Regions from separate parts of the Mesorhizobium sp. P2_A8 genome, predicted to be linked through region 1. Evidence: riboswitches for the same ligand, from Rfam matches in the RefSeq annotation. Region 1 holds a riboswitch; the other holds the start of a gene.
What was found. A riboswitch is a leader RNA that binds a small molecule or an ion and turns the genes downstream of it on or off. The one in region 1 is predicted to bind glycine.
Positions count from the first base shown of each region.

Region 2: linked by a shared signal. The riboswitch ahead of gcvT (glycine cleavage system aminomethyltransferase GcvT) and the one ahead of AC1D10_RS35100 (D-amino acid dehydrogenase) in region 1 are both predicted to bind glycine.

Region 1 covers NZ_JBFUDB010000020.1:5,141-13,083, forward strand. The annotation lists gene ehuC (ectoine/hydroxyectoine ABC transporter permease subunit EhuC) at 1-29, shown strand, start outside; gene ehuD (ectoine/hydroxyectoine ABC transporter permease subunit EhuD) at 34-702, shown strand; gene ehuA (ectoine/hydroxyectoine ABC transporter ATP-binding protein EhuA) at 759-1,523, shown strand; gene AC1D10_RS35095 (M24 family metallopeptidase) at 1,802-2,974, shown strand; glycine riboswitch at 3,140-3,229, shown strand; glycine riboswitch at 3,232-3,309, shown strand; gene AC1D10_RS35100 (D-amino acid dehydrogenase) at 3,364-4,605, shown strand; partial or broken gene AC1D10_RS35105 (malate synthase G) at 4,608-6,838, shown strand; partial or broken gene AC1D10_RS35110 (GlcG/HbpS family heme-binding protein) at 6,849-7,280, shown strand; gene AC1D10_RS35115 (hypothetical protein) at 7,705-7,943, opposite strand, start outside.
Region 2 covers NZ_JBFUDB010000014.1:115,281-123,223, reverse strand. The annotation lists gene AC1D10_RS33495 (DUF1345 domain-containing protein) at 1-448, shown strand, start outside; gene AC1D10_RS33490 (cytochrome b/b6 domain-containing protein) at 546-1,427, shown strand; gene AC1D10_RS33485 (molybdopterin-binding protein) at 1,429-2,220, shown strand; gene AC1D10_RS33480 (hypothetical protein) at 2,277-3,278, opposite strand; glycine riboswitch at 3,464-3,550, shown strand; gene gcvT (glycine cleavage system aminomethyltransferase GcvT) at 3,700-4,800, shown strand; gene gcvH (glycine cleavage system protein GcvH) at 4,806-5,174, shown strand; gene gcvP (aminomethyl-transferring glycine dehydrogenase) at 5,192-7,943, shown strand, end outside.

The sequences.
Region 1 (7,943 bases):
TCATGGCGCGCAAGATGGGAGAGGCGTGAGGCCGTGCTGAATTGGGATTGGGATTTCACCTGGACGATCCTACCAAGGTTGCTATCAGCCACAGTCAACACGATACTTGCGGCTGGGCTTGGCTACGCGATAGCCGTTGTCCTGGGCCTCGTCCTGGCCCTTCTTCAGCGAACGCGGTCACCCATCTTCACTGCCAGCGTACGAGAAATCATCGAGTTCGTCCGCTCGACGCCATTGGTTCTGCAGGTATTCTTCGTCTTTTACGTCGCCCCTCAATTCGGCATCACGTTATCGCCATGGGTTGCCGGAATGCTTTCTATCGGCGTTCACTACGCGGCCTACCTGTCGGAAGTATATAGAGGCGGTATCGACTCCGTACCAAAGGGTCAGTGGGAAGCCGCAACATCTCTGAACCTCTCTACGACCAGGACGTATTTCCGCATCGTCATACCTCAGGCTCTGCCGCCATCGCTCGCTGGGATGGGGAACTATCTAGTCGGCATCTTCAAGGACACTCCGATCCTATCAGTCATCGGCGTTGCCGAGCTGATGCACGCAGCGAACTCCATCGGTGCGGAAACGTACCGGTTTCTTGAACCTTACACACTGGTCGGCATCATTTTCCTTGCGATATCGCTGCCGACCGCTGCGTTGATCAGAGCATTCGAAGGCTGGATGCGAAGAAAATTGGGACTAACCTGATGACCGATGAAACCCACGCATCTTTTCCGCTTCGCCTCGAAGGCGCCAACGTGCCCATGGTCAGCTTCAGAAAGGTCACGAAGCGATACGGGAGCCTCGTCGTTCTGGACTCGCTTGATCTGGACGTCGCCGAAGGAGAAATGGTCACCATCATCGGCCCTTCGGGATCTGGAAAAACGACGGTTCTCCGTACCTTGATGACACTGGATTCGATCAACGGCGGCGTGATTTACGTGGACGGCGAGCCGCTAACCCACATGTCCGACGGCACGAAACTCGTCCCCGCAAATCAGCGGCACCTGCGTAAGATGCGGTCGAAGATCGGGATGTGCTTCCAACACTTTCACCTCTTTCCGCACATGACAGCACTGGAAAATTGCATGGAGGGCCCGGTCAATGTTCTGGGCCTGTCAAAAAAGGAAGCCCGCGAGCGCTCGGAAGAGCTCCTGCGGATGGTCGGGATGGCCGACAAGCGGGATCAGCATCCTTCGCGCCTGTCCGGCGGCCAGCAACAGCGCGTTGCTATTGCGCGCGCCTTGGCTATGCGCCCCAAGGTGATGCTGTTCGATGAAGTGACGTCGGCGCTGGATCCAGAGGTGATCGGGGAGGTTACCGGAGTGATCAAAAAGCTGGTATCGGAGCACAACCTGACGATGTTGATGGTCACGCACCAGATGGGCTTCGCGCGACAAATCTCCGATCGGGTGAGCTTCTTCTACAAGGGTCGGATCGAAGAGCAGGGAACTCCCGACGAACTCTTCGGCGATCCGAAGAAAGAGCGGACCCAGCAGTTTCTCAGTGCGGTCCGCGAAGCCGTTTAGTGAAGTCGTTGACACACTGATCTGGCTCGTGTCGACCTCGAAGAACATCCGAAGATTTCGCTTTCATGGAAATGTCGAAGCTAGACGTGGAGGACCAACGCTTCGTTTCAAGGCGCCGGCCGCCCTGAGAATCCTCTGCACGACCGGAGGGCGGAAAAGCGATCCTCCCTGATTCTGAGCGGTGGCATCGATCGGAACCGAGTGAAGCAAACTGCCTACTTTCAAAATCCAAGAATGAATAATCGTACTCCGCCAGTCAGCCGCGCATGGTGAAGAACATGGAAGATATTGCAAAGGTGGAGCGTTTCACAGTATCAGAATTCCAATCTCGCGTTTCGCGGGCTCAACAGGCGATGAGGGAGCACCAGCTCGACGGGCTGCTCGTGTCGTCCATGGACAACATCCGATACTTCACTGGGATCGATTCCACTTTTTGGGAGAGCTACGCCAGACCTTGGTTCGTTCTCGTACGGGCTGAAGGCGATCCGATCGCCATAGTTCCCGAGATCGGCCGTTCGATTATGGAAACGCTTTGGGTGAAGGAGATTCGCTCGTGGCCGTCACCACGGCCAGACGACGATGGCACATCGCTCGTGATCCAGGCGGTCTCGGAGTTGCCACGCCGCTTTGGACGTGTCGGTGCTGAGCTCGGAATGGAGTTGCGCGTTGGCATGCCGGTGAGCCAGGTTCTGGATATTATGAAGGGGCTGCAGGGTGTCGAACTGGTCGACGGATCGAAAGCGATATGGCAGCTTCGTATGATCAAAAGCGAAGCCGAAGTCGCGAGGATCAGGACGGCCATCGATATCGCCGGGGGCGTATACGATACGGTTCCAGATTTCGTTCGCATCGGTGACACTGAAAAACGCATCCAGCGTGAGTTCCGGGCTCGCCTGAACTCAAGCGGCGCCAGTTCGATCCCGGTTGTGATCTGCCGCTCGGACATCGGCGGTCCTTTCGAGATCACCGGCGGCCCGCGCGACCGCAAGATCGCCGACGGTGACCTTCTCTTCATCGACACCGGAACCACGTTCGACGGTTACTACTGCGATTATGATCGAAATTACCAAGTCGGCGACGCAACCGATGCGCTACTGCAGGCGCACGAAAAGGTCTGGCAGGCAAACGAGATCGGGTTGAAGTCAGTCCGTGCCGGGGTTTCCGCTGCCTCCGTCTTCCGGGCAATGGCGAAAGTGCTCTCCTCTGGCGAGGAAGACCTGAACAGCAACGGGCGTATGGGCCACGGCCTGGGCCTGCGGGTCACGGAGCCGCCGTCCGTCAAAGTTGAAGACCAAACGGTGCTGCAGGCCGGGATGGTGTTGTGCATCGAGCCCGGGCTCGAGTACGAACCCGGCAAGATCGTTCTTCACGAGGAAACGGTGCTGGTGACCGAAGACGGCATGGAGTTGTTGACCAAGCGGGCCTCACGCCAACTGCCTCGGATCTACTAAGAAATCAAGCGATCGCCTCATGCGTTCTCCTTCCCGAAGGCGTGAGGTGTCCACGCTAACTTAAAGGCTCGTTTCGTTGCCGGGCACATTTTGCCGGGCACGTTTCGTTGCTCCGCACATTTCGCACTAAAACTCCGGCTGTCTGCGGTACTAATGCCGTGTCCACAAGGTGGAACGGGAGAGATCGGCGAGAGCCGGCGCCGACGGAGCAACCCCCCAAGGAAACTCTCAGGCACCAGTGACCGTTCGTGCCGGACAATCTGGAGAGAGGCGCCTCGCGCCCACCGAAGGGGAACGCCGGAATCCGGTCAAGCTCTCAGGTACCGAGACAGATTTGGGGATCGCCGCAGGTTCACGCCTGCAACCGTTGATCCATTGGAGTTCCTCAAATGCCCAGAATTGTCGTGATCGGCGCCGGTATCACCGGAGTGTCGACAGCCTATGCCCTGTTGGAACGGGGATACGAAGTCACCGTGTTCGAAAAGCAGCGCTACGCGGCGATGGAGACATCATTTGCTAACGGAGGGCAGCTCTCCGCCTGCAACGCCGAAGTCTGGAACCATTGGTCGACCGTCATCAAGGGTATCAAGTGGATGGCGCGAAGGGACGCCCCGCTCCTGATGAACCCTTCTCCATCCTGGCATAAGTACAGCTGGCTGGCGGAATTCATGGCGAACATCGGCCGCTACCGGGAGAACACGATCGCTACCACGCGGCTGGCGATTTTCGCCAGGCAGCACATGTTCGGCATCGCTGAGCGGGAAGGGATCGACTTCGACCACGTGCGCAAGGGAATCCTTCACGTCCATTACGACAAGGCAGGGTACGATCATGCGTCGAAGGTGAACGAGATGCTTGTCGAGGGCGGACTGGACCGCCATCCGGTCACCCCCAAGGAAATCGCCGAGATCGAGCCGGTGCTTTCCGGCAAGTTTCACGGTGGCTTCTACACGCCGTCGGATTCAACCGGCGACATCCACAAGTACACAGGCGGACTCGCTCAGGTCTGTGAGAGCAGGGGCGCGCGCTTCACCTACGATGCCGACGTGACCTCGATCACCAAGCGTGACGGGTTCCGCATCGCCTTCTCGACGAAGGGTGGCATCAAGGATGAGCTTCAGGCAGACGCTGTCGTCGTTTGTGCAGGTGTCCATAGCCGCACCATAGGCGCAATGCTGGGCGACCGGATCAACATCTATCCGGTCAAGGGCTACTCGATCACAGTCGATCTCGCTGACGAACTGTCCCAAGCTTCGGCTCCGTGGGTCAGTATCCTTGACGACCGGGCGAAGATCGTCACCAGCAGGTTGGGAACATCCCGGTTCCGCGTTGCCGGGACCGCTGAATTCAACGGCGCGAACCGGGATATAAGGGACGACCGTGTCAGGCCCCTCGTGGAATGGACGCGTACGCTCTTCCCAGGAGTTGCCACCAGTAACGTCATCCCGTGGGCAGGATTACGGCCCATGATGCCGAACATGATGCCAAAGGTCGGCAAGGGAAAGATCCCTGGAGTCTTTTACAATACGGGCCACGGTCATCTGGGCTGGACGCTCTCGGCAGCAACCTCGGCGGCGCTTGCCGAGGTCATAGGCGGGGAAATCCCGGTCGACCTGAGAGTGGCCGCATGAAGATGACTGACATATTTGCGGCTGGCGGCCTTCCCATCGAACTTGCTGGACTGAAGGTGGCGCGCGAACTGCGCGACTTCATCCGGGAGGAGGCCCTTCTACTGGTATCACGCCTGAAGCCTTTTGGGCGGCATTCTCTTCAATCGTCCATGATCTTGCACCGACTAACCGCGATTTGCTCGCACTCCGCGAGCTGATGCAGAACAGGATCGATAGCTGGCACCGCGAGAACGGCACACCCGTCGACCTCGACGCATACAAATCGTTCCTGCGCGAGATGGGTTACATCGTGCCTGAAGGCGAGGATTTCACTATCTCGACGACAAACGTCGATCCTGAGATCGCGACGATCGCCGGGCCGCAGCTCGTCGTGCCGGTGATCAACGCGCGCTTCTCGCTGAATGCCGCCAATGCCCGCTGGGGCTCTCTCTATGACGCACTTTACGGGACGGACGCGATCTCCGAGGAAGACGGCGCCGAAAGAGGCAGGAGCTACAATCCCGTGCGCGGCGACAAGGTGATCGCCTGGGCGCGGAAATTCCTCGACGAGGCCATCCCGCTGAATTGGGGATCGTGGTCCGATGTCAGCAGGCTCGTCGTCGCGAATGGCGCTGTTGAAATGCACACTTTCAGAGACCTAGCACGACAGGTTTCAGGAAGGTTTTCCGAACACGCAGTGACTGTCCTGCGTGACGGCTCGCAGTTCGCCGGCTATCGCGGCGAACCGAACAAGCCAATCGCGTTCCTTTTCCGGAACCACAGCTTGCATATCGAGATCGTTATCGATCCAGACTCCGAAATCGGCAGAGCCGATCCCGCCGGCATCTCCGACGTGCGGCTGGAATCCGCCATTACGACGATCATGGATTGCGAGGATTCGGTCGCCGCAGTCGATGCCGCGGACAAGGTCAGTGTCTACCGCAACTGGCTTGGCCTGATGATGGGCGATTTGGCTGAACAGGTGACCAAGGGCGGCAAGACTTTTACCCGCCGCCTCAACCCAGACGTCGTCTACAATGCGCCGGACGGTTCCAAGTTCGAGCTGCGTGCGCGTTCCCTGATGCTAGTGCGCAATGTAGGTCATCTTATGACCAACCCCGCAGTCCTCGATCGCGAGGGTAACGAGGTGCCGGAGGGCATCTTAGATGCGTTCGTGACGGCGGCCGTCGCGCTGCACGACATCGGTAGAAACGGTCGCAGGGCGAACTCACCCGCGGGCTCGTTATATGTCGTGAAGCCGAAGATGCATGGACCTGCCGAAGTCGCCTTTGCCGTGGAATTGTTCGCTCGCGTCGAGCAGGCGCTGGGCCTGATGCCGAACACGATCAAGATGGGTATCATGGACGAGGAGCGCCGCACGACGGTCAACCTGAAGGAATGCATCCGCGCTGCGAAAGACCGGATCGTCTTCATCAATACCGGCTTCCTCGACCGCACGGGCGACGAGATCCGTACTTCAATGGAGGCCGGCCCAATGATCCGCAAGGCGGAAATTAAGCAGTCGGCTTGGATCGGCGCTTACGAGAACTGGAACGTCGACACCGGTCTGGCTTGCGGGCTGGAAGGCCGTGCGCAGATCGGCAAGGGCATGTGGTCGATGCCGGACCAGATGGCGGCGATGCTGGAACAGAAGATCGCGCATCCGAGGGCCGGCGCCAATACCGCCTGGGTGCCGTCGCCGACGGCGGCGACCCTGCATGCCACACATTACCACAAGGTCGACGTCCATGCAGTTCAGAAGAAGCTGAGAAAGCGGGCGCCCGCGAAGCTCGACGACATCCTCTCCATTCCGGTCGCCTTGCACCCTAACTGGACGGTCGAAGATGTTCAGAAGGAACTCGACAACAACTGCCAGGGCATTCTGGGCTATGTCGTGCGTTGGGTCGATAGTGGCGTCGGCTGCTCCAAGGTTCCGGACATCAACGATGTCGGCCTGATGGAAGACCGCGCGACCTGTCGCATTTCCTCGCAGCACGTCGCCAACTGGCTGCATCACCATGTCTGCACGCGCGATCAGGTCATGAAGACGATGAAGCGCATGGCCGCCGTAGTCGACCAGCAAAATGCGGGCGATCCGACCTATACGCCGATGGCCCCGGACTTCGACAATTCCAACGCCTTCAACGCGGCTCGAGATCTGGTCTTTGCCGGACGACTGCAGCCAAGCGGCTATACGGAGCCTCTTCTGCACGCGCACAGGCTGGCTCGAAAGCAGCGTAAGATCCTGAACTAAGGGTTCGAAGATGATATCAATAACACTCGATCAGGCTAACTCGATCATCGAGAAGAGCCTCGCCTCCGCCGCGGACAACTAATTGAAGCCGCTTAGTGTCGCGGTTCTCGATGCAGGCGGCCACCTCGTCGCCTTCCAAAAGCAGGACGGTTCATCCATGCTTCGCTTTGAGATCGCGTTCGGTAAGGCGTACGGTGCTCTTGCGGTTGGCTTCGGTTCGCGGTGGCTGGACTTAGCGGCACGAGATCGCCCGCATTTTATCGCGGGGCTCAATTCCGTGTCCGGCGGGCAGATCGTGCCGGTCCCCGGCGGTGTGCTGGTGAAGGATTCGAACGGGAGCCTGCTCGGTGCAGTCGGGATCACCGGTGATACGTCTGACAACGATGAGCCGACTGCCGTTGCGGCAATCCATTCGTCAGGCCTGACCCCAGTCTGCGATTGAGTCACTCGTCAATAAGAAATGATATCGCTCGTCGCGAGACACTGCGGCCAAGCGATGAATGATTTCCTACGCCCAGCTTAGGTGCCCCCATCCGCGGCCGAGGACAGGGGCATTTCACACGACGTGCGCGTGTCGCGTTGGGCCATGCCAGGACGAAATAGATGCCTGCGGCCAGCACGAACAGGTGCATCGGCAGGAACGACATCATAGCGAGGTCTTTCGCGCGAAGCATGAGTTCGGGCGCGGCTATGAGCGAGGCCAAACATCGGGTCTGCGGTGCTCCACCATTGTTCGTGTCGCCATGAAACCTACGTTGCAGGGCCATAAGGCGGCTTATCTGCTCGAGGCACTGAGCGCAGCTTCGCGGGGTTTGAGCTGCGTTCGAATTTTCAGAACGTTCGTAGGGGTGAGACGACGATCGCCTTTAATGGTTCTCGATGGTCGTTTTGATCCACAGCAGAATGGATGGCACCATCGGCGTCTCGATCAGAAGGCGAATCGAATCCCTGTCACGAAGAAAAGCCGTCACGACCGTCGCATGGCCGAATGAAATCGCGCTGGAGCGGGTCGGCTGCGACCAGTCCAATGCCGTAGCCCTTTTGAGAAGCCCGCTCAGCCCTGCTCCCGAGATGTCGAACCCGATGTAACCGTCAGTAGCATCTG
Region 2 (7,943 bases), on a different contig from region 1:
GGTGCTGGTCATCTTCGCGGTGACGCTTGTCGTCGTCGGCGTTGCCACCTTCTCGCTGTTTCAACTGATCAACCAGAAAGACAGCGCTCACCCTGTCGAGCTTGGCTTTGCGCTTTTGTCGATCCCGCTCGGCTGGTTCACCATCCATGCCATGGCAGCGCTCCATTATGCCCATGTCTACTGGATGGACGGCGATGCGGTCGACGCCGAAACCAAGAAGAAAATCCCGGTCGGCGGCCTGCTGTTCCCAGGCGACAAGCGGCCGGAAGGCTGGGATTTCCTCTACTTCTCGACGGTCATCGGCATGACCGCGCAGACTGCCGACACCAACATCTCGACAACGCATATGCGTTGTGTCGTGCTTGTCCATTCGATCCTGTCGTTCTTCTTCAACACGGTGATCGTCGCCGCGGCCGTCAATCTCGCGGTCAGCCTGGGCAGCCCATAATAATTCCGTGATCGGATGAAACATCGGTTTGGTTGGCGACGTATCAGGAGGACAATGAACGCGCAGGCCACGCCGCGAGGCCGGGAGACGAGACAAGATGGAATCGGTTGCCAGAAGCCAAGCCGCCGCCGGACCGGATGCGCCCGCTTCGAATGACACAACGCTGATCTATCGGCAGTCGCGCTGGACGCGGCTGACGCACTGGATCTGGGCCATCTCGCTGTTCTTCATGCTGCTGTCCGGCCTGCAGATTTTCAACGCCCGCCCACAGCTCTACATCGGCAAGCAGTCGGGCTTCGACTACAACAACACCATCTTCGCCATAGGCGCCGAAAACACCGACGCCGGCACGCGCGGCTATACCGAAATCTTCGGGCATCGCTTCGACACCACAGGCGTGCTCGGCTGGTCCGGTCCGGCCGGCAACGAAACGGCGCGCGGCTTTCCGTCCTGGGCGACCATCCCGTCCTATTATGACCTCGGCACCGCCCGCGTCATCCATTTCTTCTTTGCCTGGATACTGACCACGACCTTGATCGTCTGGCTGGTCGCCAGCACTGTGAATGGCCATCTGCGTCGCGATCTGGCGCCGCGCCTCGACGATCTCAAGCGCCTGCCGCAGGACATCGTCGACCACGCCAAGCTCAAATTCCACCACACGCGGGAATACAACACGCTGCAGAAGATGGCCTATGGCGGCGTGCTGTTCGTGCTTTTGCCGCTGATGATCATCACCGGCCTGGCTATGTCGCCCAGCATGAACTCGGTGCTGCCGTTCCTCAACGATCTGCTCGGTGGCCGGCAGACGGCGCGCACCATCCATTTCACCGTCATGGTGCTGCTGGTCGCCTTCTTCGTCGTCCACATTCTGATGATCCTGGCTGCTGGCCCGATCAACGAACTGCGCTCGATCATCACCGGCTGGTACCGCACCGATCCTCCCGCACAGGGCGACAATTCCACCGAGAGGAGTGCGTGACATGGGTAAGTTCCAGATCAGCCGCCGGAAATTCCTGACGGGTGCCGGCCTTGGCGCCTCCGGCATCATGCTGTCGGGCTGCGACGCTTTCGACAGCCAGCTTAGCATTGGCAGCGGCCTGCGCAGCTTCCTCGAAAACGCCAATGGCCTGACATACCGGGCGCAACGCCTGCTTGCCGGCCGCGATGCGCTGGCGCCGGAATTCACCGAGGCCGATATCCGCCAGCCGCAGCGGCCGAACGGCGTCACGGCGCCGGACGACGACGTCTACAAGGGTCTACTCGCCAACAATTTCGCCGACTGGCGGCTGGAGGTTTCGGGTCTTGTCGAAAAGCCGCTGTCACTTAGCCGCGAGCAATTGATGACCATGCCGAGCCGCACCCAGATCACCCGCCACGACTGCGTCGAAGGCTGGAGTTGCATCGCCAAATGGACCGGCACGCCGCTGTCGCTGGTGCTCGACCAGGCGGTGGTCAAGCCGCAGGCCCGCTACGTCATGTTCCATTGTCTCGACACGATCGACCGCAGTCTCTCCGGCGACATCAAATACTACGGCACGATCGACCTGATCGACGCCCGCCACCCGCAGACGATCCTTGCCTATGGGCTGAATGGCAAGCCGCTGCCGGTCGAGAACGGCGCGCCGCTGCGTGTCCGCGTCGAGCGTCAGCTTGGCTACAAGATGCCGAAATATCTCTACAAGATCGAGCTGGTCGACGGCTTCGCCAATGTCGGCGGCGGCAGGGGTGGCTATTGGGAAGACAATGGCTACGACTGGTACGGTGGAATCTGAACCGCAAAGCGCAAGATGATGATCGGCCCGGGGGCGTAGCGAGCGCCGCCGCGTGTTCAGGCTACCTTGTCGAGCAGCGGCTTCAGCGCCGGGTGGATTTCTGGCGAGGCATGCTTGATCAGGGTCAGCAGCGCGCGCTCGTTCTCGTACAGCGGCCTGTCCGCCCCGATGTGCTCGATCAGCCAGCTGGCTTCGCCGGCATCGATCGTCTCGGCGCGGCGCGCCAGGGCTTCAGTCGCCCTGTTCTTGGCTTCCCACTCGGCCTCGATGTCGTCGGGGGACCGGTAGGCCTCCATGATGCCGGCGAGGCCGCCGGAGACCATGCGGCTGAAGAAGCCGCCGATTTCCGGATCGGCGTGTTCCAGGAAGGCATCACGGCGCAGCGCCACATCGCGTGTCGGCGCCTCATAGCCGGCCGAGCACATGACGAAATTGGCGATCGCCTTGACGAACAGATCGTTCCAGGACGGATCGTTCTCGGCCTGGGCTGTCCGCTCATTGATCTTGAACAGCACTTCGGCCTCGGCACGGGTGATGGCGATGTTGCCGTCACCGCCATGTGCGTGGAGGATCCGGCGCAAAAGCTCGACCTCCGCCTTGGCGATCAGTCCGGGAACCAGCGCACCGCCAAGCATGAGCGGCCCCTTGCCGTCGATGACGGCGTGGGCGACCTGCTCCAGCGCATAGACGCAAAGCTGGCTCAGCGACGATCTCGCCTCTTCCAGCACATGGACCAGCAGCTCGAGTTCGGTGCGGCTGTCGACCATGCCGTCTCGCGAGATCGTGCGGATCAGCCACTCGGCATTGTCCTGCGAGATGTAGCCCGACGGCTTTTCCTGGTGGACGATGTAGTCGGTGACCGCTTCGACGAAAAAGCCCGGCCATTCCTGGCACTTCTCCTTCGCCGTGGCGTCGAGCGCGAACAGTGCCTCGGCCTCGCCGCGCGTCACCACGCCATCGCCGAACACTTCATGGCGCAACATGGCCACGTCTTCCCTGGTGATGCGGCTTTTCGAGGTCAGCCCCGCCACCGGCGCACTCATGATCAATTCGCCCATTTGTCGTCCCCGTCCGCTGCCGGCAAGCGCCGGCGCAAAGCCTCATGGCTGCCAACATATCAGCAGTGTCTTGAAAATCCGGCAAACGGCGTGGTTAGCGAAGACTTGTCAGCAACACGTCGCAGGCAGGTGACAATGTGTCGTCGACGGGCTATGGATGACGAGTCGAGGGCTCTTGCGAGTCCTACCTGTTTGCGGGAGAGAGCAGCGAAAGCTGCCGCCGAAGGGGAAATCGCCCGAAATCTCTCAGGCAAAAGAACCGTAGACGGGAAAGACACTCTGGAAAGTCGGGGCTTGCCCCCGCGCCGAAGGTGTAAGCGCCGCTGACAGAGTTCCGGTTGCGCGAGTCTCTCAGGCTTCAGACAGAGGGGCACGGACTGGTCGCCATTCGCGGCCGATTGCGTGCGACTCTGGAGATGACATGACGGGCGACGACACCAAACACCTTCCCCTGGAAGATATCCACGTAGCCGCCGGTGCACGCTTTGGCGCCTTTGCCGGCTGGTCGATGCCGCTGACCTATCCGGCCGGCGTCATGAAGGAGCATCTTCACACCCGCGAGCATGCCGGCCTGTTCGACATCTCGCATATGAAACTGTTCGAGATCAGCGGGCGCGAAGTGGTTGCGTTGCTCAACCGCGCCTGTCCTGTGGATGCCGGCGCGCTCGAAATCTCGCAGTCCAAACTGTCCTTCTTCCTCAATGAAGCAGGAGGCATTCTGGACGACCTGATCGTCACCAGGCTGGGCGACCAGCGCTTCATGGTGGTCGCCAACGCAGGCAACGCCGTGGCCGACGAAAAGCATTTGCGTGCGCTTGCCGCGGATTTCGACGCCAGGGTCGAGCCACTCGATCGCGTCTTCCTTGCCGTCCAGGGCCCGGAAGCCTGGGCAGCCCTTTCCCGCGCCGGCATCGAGACCGGCTCACTGCTGTTCATGCATGGGGTCGAGCCACGGCAGAACTGGTTCATGAGCCGCTCCGGCTACACCGGCGAAGACGGTTTCGAGATCGGCCTGCCAGAGACAGATGCGCGCGACCTCGTCGCGAAATTGCTCGGCGATGAGCGCGTGCTGTGGATCGGCCTTGCCGCTCGCGACAGCCTCCGACTGGAGGCTGGGCTGTGCCTGCACGGCCAGGACATCACACCGGAGACCGACCCGGCCAGCGCCGGACTGACGTGGGCGATCCCGAAAGATATCCGCGCCTCCGGCGCTTTCATCGGCGCCGACGCCCTGCGAGCCGCCGTAGAACGGGGACCCGCGCAAAGGCGGGTTGGGTTGAAGCCGGAGGGCCGCCAGCCGGTACGCGCCGGCGCCGCGCTCTTCGATGCCGACGGCAATCCCGCCGGTCATGTCACGTCAGGCGGCTTCGGCCCCTCGGCCGGCCATCCGGTAGCCATGGGTTATGTCGCAACGCCGCTGGCAAAGCCCGGCACACGGGTTTTCGCCGACGTGCGCGGCACGAAAATCCCTGTCGATATCAGCTCCCTGCCCTTCACACCGCATCGCTACCGCAAAGGATGAATCCGATGGCAAAGACCTATTTCACCGAAGATCACGAATGGCTCCGCGTCGAGGGCGGCATCGCCACGGTCGGCATCACCGACTACGCGCAGGAGCAGCTTGGTGATCTCGTCTTCGTCGAACTGCCCGAAACGGGCAAAAAGCTCGCCAAGGGCGATACCGCCGTGGTGGTCGAGTCCGTCAAAGCGGCATCCGACGTCTACGCGCCGGTCGACGGCGAAATCACCGAGGCCAACGGCACGCTTTCGTCGGATCCATCGCTGGTCAATTCGGCGGCAACCGGCGCCGGTTGGTTGTGGAAGATGAAGCTGGCCAATGAGAGCCAGTTGGAAGGCCTCATGGATGAGGCCGCCTACCTGGCCCACATCGGCTGAAAGCAGGACCAAAAAAGATGACCGCAGCACTCACCCCCTTCTCGGCCCGCCACATTGGCCCCGGCCTCAACGATGTCAGAGCCATGCTGGCCGTGATCGGCGTTCCCTCGGTTGAGACGCTGATCAGCCAGGCCGTGCCGAGATCGATCCGCCTCGACTTGCCGCTGAACCTGCCCGTGCCGGCCAGCGAAGCTGAAGCCCTGGCCGAATTGTCAGCGACGATGGCAAAGAACACGGTGTTGAAGAGCTTCATCGGCGCCGGCTATCACGGTGTCGATGTGCCGCCGGTGATCCAGCGCAATCTGTTCGAGAACCCGGCCTGGTACACGGCCTACACGCCCTACCAGGCCGAGATCAGCCAGGGCCGGCTCGAAATGCTGTTCAATTTCCAGACCCTGGTCGCAGAGCTGACCGGTCTGCCGGTGGCTTCGGCCTCGCTACTCGATGAAGCCACCGCCGTCGCGGAGGCGGTCGGCATCGCGCTGCGCCATCATCGCGACAAGCGCACCAAGGTGGCGCTGGCCGGCACGCCGCATCCGCAGACGCTGGATGTCGTGCGCACCCGCGCAGAACCGCTCGACATCGAGATCGACGGCGAGACGATCGACGACAACACCGCCGCCCTGCTGGTCTCCTGGCCGGACACGTTCGGCGTCTATGGCGACCACAAGGCAGCGATCGAGAAGGCTCGCGCCACCGGCGCACTGGTCATCTTCATTGCCGATCCGCTCGGCCTGACGCTGACCGACGCACCGGCGAAACTCGGCGCCGACATCGCCGTCGGCCCGATGCAGCGCTTCGGCGTGCCGATGGGCTTTGGCGGCCCGCACGCCGCCTATTGCGCCGTCTCCGACAAGCTGACCCGGCTGATGCCCGGCCGCCTCGTCGGCCAATCGACCGACAGCAAGGGCCGCCCGGGCTATCGTCTTGCGCTGCAGACGCGCGAGCAGCACATCCGCCGCGACAAGGCGACCTCCAACATCTGCACCGCGCAGGCGCTGCTCGCCAATATGGCGACGGCCTATGCCATCTGGCACGGCCCTGCCGGATTGCAGGCGATCGCCGGACGCATCCATGGGCTGGCCAACCGCCTGGCCGCCGGTCTAAAGGCATCAGGTGTTTCGGTGCTCGGTGCCAGCCGCTTCGACACGGTGACGGCGGAGGTCAAAGGCAAGGCCGCGGCAATCGCATCTGCCGCTGAAAAGACCGGCCGGCTGTTGCGCATCATCGACGCCGACCATGTCGCCGTCTGTTTCGACGAGACCTCGACCGATGCCGATGTGGAGGCGATCGCCGCGCTGTTTGGCGCCAAGGCTGGGACCGCCGCTGCCAGCACCGTGCCTGGCAAGCCGCGTGGCAAGGAGTTCCTCACCCAACCCGTCTTCCACGAGAACCACTCGGAAACCGAGATGATGCGCTTCCTGCGCAGGCTGGCCGATAAGGATCTGGCGCTCGACCGCGCCATGATCCCGCTCGGATCCTGCACCATGAAGCTCAACGCCGCCGCCGAGATGATGCCGGTCAGCTGGCCAAGCATTGCCAATCTCCATCCCTTCGCGCCGGCCGCGCACTCGGCTGGCTATCGCGCCATGATCGGCGAACTGGAAGGATGGCTGTCGGAGATCACCGGCTTCGACGCCGTCACCTTGCAGCCCAATGCCGGCAGCCAGGGCGAATATGCCGGCCTGCTTGCCATTCGCGGCTACCACCGCTCGCGTGGCGACAGCCATCGCACCGTCTGCCTGATCCCGTCCTCGGCGCATGGCACCAATCCGGCGAGTGCGGCGATGGCGGGCATGAGCGTCGTCGTCGTGCGCTGCAGCGAGGATGGCAATATCGACATGGACGATATGAGGGCCAAGGCCAATGAGCATTCAAGAAATCTCGCGGCGCTGATGTTCACCTATCCCTCGACGCATGGCGTCTACGAGGAAGGCGCGCGCCACCTCTGCGCCCTCATTCACGAGCATGGCGGCCAGGTCTATTTCGACGGCGCCAACCTCAACGCCCTGGTCGGTCTCGCCCGCCCCGGCGACATCGGCGCCGACGTCTGCCATATGAACCTGCACAAGACCTTCTGCATCCCGCATGGCGGCGGCGGCCCGGGCGTCGGCCCGATCGGCGTCAAGGCGCATCTGCAGCCGTATCTGCCGGGCCACGTCACCGAAGGCTCGGGCCATGCGGTGTCGGCCGCCCCTTTCGGCAGCGCTTCGATCCTGCCGATCACCTGGATGTACATCCGCATGATGGGCGCTTCCGGCCTGAAGCAGGCTACGGAAACCGCCATCATCTCGGCCAACTATGTGGCGACGCGGCTCGCGCCGCATTTCCCGCTTCTCTACAAGGGCAGGCACGATCGCATCGCGCATGAATGCATCCTCGACACCCGCGTGCTCAAGGACAGCGCCGGCATCAGCGTCGACGACATCGCCAAACGGCTGATCGACTATGGTTTCCATGCGCCGACCATGTCTTTCCCGGTCGCCGGCACGCTGATGGTGGAGCCGACCGAGTCCGAGCCCAAGCGCGAACTCGACCGTTTTTGCGAGGCAATGATCGCCATCGCTGGCGAGGCCGCCAAGGTGGCCAAGGGCGAATGGCCCTTGGCCGACAACCCGCTGGTCAATGCACCGCACACAGCCGCCGAGGCACTGGCCAGCCAGTGGAGCCATCCCTATTCGCGGCTGGAGGCGGCCTACCCCGCCGGTGACGCCGACACAGCAGCCAAATACTGGCCGCCGGTGTCGCGCATCGACAATGTTGCCGGCG